DNA from 2 places in the Acidovorax sp. HDW3 genome. Region 2 is predicted to be linked to the other one. Evidence: riboswitches for the same ligand, from Rfam matches in the RefSeq annotation. Region 2 holds a riboswitch; the other holds the start of a gene.
What was found. A riboswitch is a leader RNA that binds a small molecule or an ion and turns the genes downstream of it on or off. The one in region 2 is predicted to bind S-adenosylhomocysteine.
Positions count from the first base shown of each region.

Region 1: it holds a riboswitch for S-adenosylhomocysteine, as region 2 does, so the genes downstream of both, metH (methionine synthase) here and ahcY (adenosylhomocysteinase) in region 2, are expected to answer to the same signal.

Region 1 is NZ_CP049885.1:2,984,920-2,988,329, forward strand. Features, by position in the region: gene metH (methionine synthase) at 1-2,003, opposite strand, end outside; S-adenosyl-L-homocysteine riboswitch at 2,036-2,144, opposite strand; gene G7045_RS14775 (hypothetical protein) at 2,272-2,622, shown strand; gene G7045_RS13880 (catalase) at 2,759-3,410, shown strand, end outside.
Region 2 is NZ_CP049885.1:332,184-335,593, forward strand. Features, by position in the region: gene G7045_RS01445 (hypothetical protein) at 1-26, opposite strand, end outside; gene G7045_RS01450 (peptide chain release factor 3) at 35-1,660, opposite strand; S-adenosyl-L-homocysteine riboswitch at 1,767-1,849, shown strand; gene ahcY (adenosylhomocysteinase) at 1,926-3,353, shown strand.

The DNA of each region.
Region 1 (3,410 bases), 500 kb from region 2:
GCCTGGCCGTCGGCAAACACCTTGCGCGCTTCCTCGCCCACGATCTCGTCCTGCAGGATGGCCGGGTAAGCGCCTGCCAAGTCCCAGGTCTGGAAGAACGGCCCCCAGTCCAGGAAGGGCACCAGCTCGGCCAGGTCAAAGTTCTTGAACACGCGCCGGCCCAGGGCGCGCGGCACGACCGGGGCGTAGGTGAGTTGCGTGGCGTTGGCGCGGGCTTGCGCCAAAGGCCACAGCGGCACTTTTTTCTTCTTCGCGTGCAGCTCGCGCACGTGGTCGTAATCGGCCTGCACTTCCGCCAGGTAGGCGTCCTTGCCCTCGCCCAGCAGGCTTTGCGCCACGCTCACGCTGCGCGACGCATCGGGCACATAGACCACGGGGCCGTCGTAGTTGGGCGCGATCTTGACGGCGGTGTGCACGCGCGAGCAGGTGGCGCCGCCAATCAAGAGCGGAATTTTTTTGATGCGGAAATGGTCGTCCTTGTGCATCTCGGCGGCGACGTACTGCATCTCTTCCAGGCTGGGGGTGATGAGGCCAGAGAGGCCGACGATGTCGGCGCCCTCGGCCTTGGCGCGCGCCAAAATTTCGTGACAGGGCACCATCACGCCCATGTTGATGACCTCGAAGTTGTTGCACTGCAAAACCACGGTGACGATGTTCTTGCCGATGTCGTGCACGTCGCCCTTGACGGTGGCGATGACGATCTTGCCCTTGCTGCTCACGTCCAGGCCCGCCGCCTCCTGCTGGCGCTTTTCTTCCTCGATGTAGGGGATGAGGTGGGCCACGGCCTGCTTCATCACGCGCGCGCTTTTCACCACCTGCGGCAAAAACATCTTGCCGGCGCCGAACAGGTCGCCCACGATGTTCATGCCGTCCATCAGCGGGCCTTCGATGACGTGCAGCGGCCGCCCGCCCTTGGCAACGCAAATGTCCTGGTAGGCCTCCTCGGTGTCCTCGACGATGAAGTCGGTGATGCCGTGCACCAGCGCGTGCGACAGGCGCTCGCCCACGGTTTTGGGGTGCTCGGGCGTGCCGCGCCATTCGAGCTTTTTGCTGTCGTCCTTGGCCGCGCCCTTGGCGGCTTCGGCGATCTCCAGCAGGCGGTCGGCGGCGTCGGGGCGGCGGTTCAGCACCACGTCTTCCACGCGCTGGCGCAGCTCGGGCTCCAGGTCGTCATAGACGCCGACCATGCCGGCGTTGACGATGCCCATGTCCATGCCCGCTTGAATCGCGTGGTACAGGAACACGGTGTGGATGGCCTCGCGCACCGGCTCGTTGCCCCGGAAGGAAAAACTCACGTTGGAGACGCCGCCCGAGACCTTGGCCCCCGGCAGGTGCTGCTTGATCCAGCGCGTGGCCTCGATGAAATCGACGGCGTAGTTGGCGTGCTCCTCGATGCCGGTGGCGACGGCGAAGATGTTGGGGTCGAAGATGATGTCCTCGGGCGCAAAGCCGACTTCATCGACCAGGACGCGGTAGGCGCGCTCGCAAATCTCGATCTTGCGCTGGTAGGTGTCGGCCTGGCCGGTTTCGTCAAACGCCATGACCACGGCGGCGGCGCCGTAGCGCTGGATGAGCTTGGCCTCGTGCTTGAACTTGTCCACCCCCTCCTTCATGGAGATGGAGTTGACGATGCCCTTGCCCTGCAGGCAGCGCAGGCCGGCCTCGATCACCTCCCACTTGGAGCTGTCCACCATCACCGGCACGCGGGCGATGTCGGGCTCCGACGCAATCAGGTTCAAAAACCGCACCATGGCCGCCTTGCTGTCGAGCATGGCCTCGTCCATGTTCACGTCGATGACCTGGGCGCCGTTTTCCACCTGTTGGCGGGCGACCGACAGCGCATCCTCGTACTGTTCGTTGAGAATCATGCGCGCGAACGCCTTGGAGCCGGTGACGTTGGTGCGCTCGCCGACGTTGACGAACAGGCTGCCCTCGCCAATGAACACCGGCTCCAGGCCGGAGAGCTTCATGGGGGGGAGGGTGGGTGCGGAAACGGCAGACATGGGCTCACCTGTGAAAAACCGAGGGCAGAAAAGACAGGTGAGCGCCGTTGCATCGCGTCGGCAGGGCGCTTCCCGCCGCCACCCCAAGCCTGACAGCGCGTGCCGGACGGCACCCGCGCTGCTGCAGCGCTCCTTGGGGCGAAGCCTGCGATTTTACGGCCAGGGCCGTGCCTGTGCTTCCGGCTGTGTGCCCAGCCGCTGCACCAGGAAGTCGATCATCGCCCGCACCTTGGCCGGCGTGTGCCGCGCCGCCGGCCAGACGACGTGGATGCCGCCCAGATCGCGCGCCGGCTGCTCCAGCGCCAGCGCCTGCAAAGCACCGCGCGGCGCGGCCGCAGGCCATCGTGCTCATCACGGCGCACTGGTTGGCGCCGCCGCCCAGCCCGGCCTGCTGGCCGACTGGGCCGTGGCGAGCGGCCCCGCCGGGCGCCTGTCGCACCCGCCGCGCGCCGAGGAGCATCTGCTGCCGCTGCATGTGGTGGCCGGCGAGGGCCGGTTCACGGTGCGCCTGGAAGGCATACCCGAGGCCGACATGGACAAGTTCGAGCAGAGGTCGTGGCCGAGCACGCGCAGCGCATGGCGCGCGGGGCGCTGCACCACTGGGGCCTGCAGACGCTGACCGTGCACCGGTCTTGATATGGTTTTTGTATATCGCCGGCATTGGCTCAATTGATTTTTCTTTTGCGGCTGGTTTTCCTACCATGGGCGCAGCCGTGAACGGCCTCTTCTTTTCACCCCCGCACCAGGAGCGCCCCATGACCGACCCCCGCAAGCAATGCCCTTTCGCCCACGCTGCCACCCACCTGACCACCGACTTCGGCGCCCCCGTGCCGACGAACCGCGACAGCCTCACGGCCGGAGCGCGCGGCCCGCTGCTGGCGCAGGACGTGTGGCTCAACGAGAAGCTGGCCAACTTCGTGCGTGAGGTGATCCCCGAGCGGCGTATGCACGCCAAGGGTTCCGGCGCGTTCGGCACCTTCACCGTGACGCAGGACATCACCCGCTACACCCGCGCTGCTCTCTTCAGCCAGGTGGGCAAGCAGACCGAGATGTTCGCGCGCTTCACCACCGTGGCCGGCGAGCGCGGCGCGGCCGACGCCGAGCGCGACATTCGCGGCTTTGCCCTCAAGTTCTACACCGAGGAGGGCAACTGGGACATGGTGGGCAACAACACGCCGGTGTTCTTCATCCGCGATCCGCGCCAGTTCCCCGACCTGAACAAGGCCGTCAAGCGCGACCCGCGCACGAATCTGCGCAGCAGCACGCACAACTGGGACTACTGGACGCTCATCCCGGAGGCGCTGCACCAGATCACCATCGTCATGAGCGAGCGCGGCATCCCGGCGAGCTACCGCCACATGCACGGCTTTGGCTCGCACACCTACAGCTTCTGGAACGCGGCGGGCG
Region 2 (3,410 bases):
AGTTGCTCCTGCGGGCGCTGAGCCATAGATGGCTTCACATCCCCTGCAGCGCCAGCCCCGCATGTTCGCGCAGCGGATGGAAGTGAATCTTCGGAAACCGCTCCTGCGCCAGCCGCACGTCGTACGGGCTGGTACACAGGTAGGCCAGGGTGTTGGCCGCGTCGTGCGCCAGGCGTAGCGGGTAGGCGGCCTCGAATTCGCGCAGCTCGGCCGGTGTGTCGGCGGTGATCCAGCGCGCGCCGGTGTACTGGCAGCTCTCCAGGCGCACGTCGCAGTCGTACTCGGTTTTCAGGCGGTGCTGCACCACCTCAAACTGCAGTTGGCCGACGGCGCCCAGCAGCATATTGCCGCCGGCATCGGGCTTGAAGACCTGGATGGCGCCTTCCTCGCCCAGCTCCATCAGGCCCTGCTGCAGCTGCTTGGAGCGCAGCGGGTTCTTCAGCACCACGGTCATGAACAGCTCGGGGGCGAAGAAGGGCAGGCCGGTGAACTGCAGCGCCGGGCCGTCGGTGATGCTGTCGCCCAGCTGCACGCCGCCGTGGATGGTGAAGCCGATGATGTCGCCGGCGTAGGCTTCATCGACGGCCTCGCGCCGCTGGCTCATGAAGGTGACGACGCTGGTGGGGCGCAGCTCCTTGCCGGTGCGCTGCACCTTCATCTTCATACCCGGGGTGTATTTGCCGCTGGCCACGCGCACGAAGGCGATGCGGTCGCGGTGGTTGGCATCCATGTTGGCCTGCACCTTGAAGACCACGCCGGTAAAGCCCTTGTCCTCGGGGTGGATGGTGACCTGCTCGCGCTCGCGGTTCACCTCGCGGTAGGCGATGCGCGCGCCCGGTGGCGGCGACATATCGACCACGGCGTTGAGCACCTCCTGCACACCAAAATTGTTCACGCCCGAGCCGAAGAACACGGGGGTGAGGCGCGCGGCCAGGAACTCCTGGTGGTCCCAGGCGATGGAGGCGCCCACGGCCAGCTCCATGCTCTCGATGGCGTCGTCGAACGCCTGGCCAAAGCGCGCGCGCAGCTTGTCCACCTCGCTCAAAGGGATGGCCTCGAAATCCTCCGGGCGTTTTTCACTGCCGGGCTGGAACACCGTCATGCTCTGCGTGCGCAGGTCGATGATGCCGCCGAAGCTCTTGCCCTGGCCTACCGGCCAGGTGATGGGGCAGCAGGGCATACCCAGCTCGCGTTCCACCTCGTCGAGGATGTCCAGCGGGTCGCGCACCTCGCGGTCCATCTTGTTGACGAAGGTGATGATGGGCGTGTCGCGCTGGCGGCAAACCTCGATCAGGCGGCGCGTCTGCGCTTCCACGCCGTTGGCGGCGTCGATCACCATCAGGGCGGAATCGACGGCGGTGAGCACGCGGTAGGTGTCTTCGGAGAAGTCCTTGTGGCCGGGCGTGTCCAGCAGGTTGATGACGTGCTCGCGGTAGCTCATCTGCATCACGCTCGACGCCACCGAGATGCCGCGCTGCTTCTCGATCTCCATCCAGTCGCTGGTGGCGTGGCGGCTGGCCTTGCGGCCCTTGACGGCGCCGGCGATCTGGATCGCGCCCGAGAACAGCAGCAGCTTTTCCGTCAGCGTGGTTTTACCCGCGTCGGGGTGGGAAATGATGGCGAAGGTGCGGCGGCGGCGGGTTTCGGGGGCGTGGGACACAGTGGCAAGAATTTGGGTGGGCGCGCACGGCCGGGTGGGGCGCGGCTTTTTGAGGGTGAAGGTGCGCGATTTTACCGGTAGGGCCCTCTCGGTATAATTGCCGGCTCCTCCCGAGGAGCGTTGCAGCGTCCCCAGCACAGCGGGGCGTGAGGCTCGGGAGACTTGCATTCGCAACGACGCTCACCCACGCCTGTCCTGTGCGGTGAACCGTGAACTCTCCCCCAGGCGCGTGGCTTTTTTCATTCTTCTTCATGAGGACGCCACCATGAGCGCAGCATTCAAAGCCCACGACTCGGCCATTGCCGACATCACCCTGGCCGCCTGGGGCCGCAAGGAAATCAAGATCGCTGAAACCGAGATGCCCGGCCTGATGGCGGTGCGCGAGGAGTTCGCGGCGCAGCAGCCCCTGAAGGGCGCGCGCATCACCGGCAGCCTGCACATGACGATCCAGACCGCAGTGCTGATCGAGACGCTCAAAGCCCTGGGCGCCGATGTGCGCTGGGCTTCGTGCAACATCTTCTCCACGCAGGACCACGCCGCTGCCGCCATCGCCGCCACGGGCGTGCCGGTGTTCGCCATCAAGGGCGAATCGCTCAAAGACTACTGGGACTACACCCACGCCATTTTTGAATTCGGCCCCAAGGGCGACGCTGCCGAAGGCCCGAACATGATCCTGGACGACGGCGGCGACGCCACCATGCTCATGCACCTGGGCCAGCGCGCCGAGAAGGACCTGTCGGTGCTGGCGAATCCGGGCAGCGAGGAAGAAAAAATCGTCTTCGCCGCGATCAAGGCCAAATTGGCACAAGACCCCACCTGGTACAGCCGCAAGAGCGCGCAGATCATGGGCGTGACGGAAGAAACCACCACCGGCGTGCACCGCTTGAACGAGATGTCGGCCAAGGGCGAGCTGAAGTTCCGCGCCATCAACGTCAACGACTCGGTCACCAAGAGCAAGTTCGACAACCTCTACGGCTGCCGCGAGTCGTTGGTGGACGGCATCAAGCGCGCCACCGACGTCATGATCGCCGGCAAGGTCGCCTGCGTGGCGGGCTATGGCGACGTCGGCAAGGGCTCGGCCCAAGCCCTGCGCGCGCTCTCGGCCCAGGTCTGGGTGACCGAGATCGACCCCATCAACGCCCTGCAGGCGGCCATGGAAGGCTACCGCGTGGTGACCATGGAATACGCCGCAGACAAGTGCGACATCTTCGTGACGACGACCGGCAACCGCGACGTGATTACGTTTGAGCACATGGCGGCCATGAAGAACGAGGCCATCGTCTGCAACATCGGCCACTTCGACAACGAAATCCAGGTGGCCAAGCTCGAAGAACACTGCCAGTGGGAAGAGATCAAGCCCCAGGTCGATCACGTCATCTTCCCGTCTGGCCGCCGCATCATCTTGCTGGCCAAGGGCCGCCTGGTGAACCTGGGCTGCGCCACCGGCCACCCCAGCTTCGTGATGAGCAACTCGTTTGCCAACCAGACGCTGGCGCAGATCGAGCTGTACACGCGCCCCGACGCCTACCAGGTGGGCAAGGTCTACGTGTTGCCCAAGGTGCTCGACGAGAAGGTGGCGCGCCTGCACCTGAAGAAGGTCGGCGCCCAGCTCACCGAGCTGACCGACGCCCAGGCCGCCTACATCGGCGTGGGCAAGAGCGGGCCGTACAAGCCCGATACCTACCGCTATTGAGGTATTGCTCCCTCCCCCGAAGGGGGAAGGGGTGAATGCAAAAAACATAGCTGCACG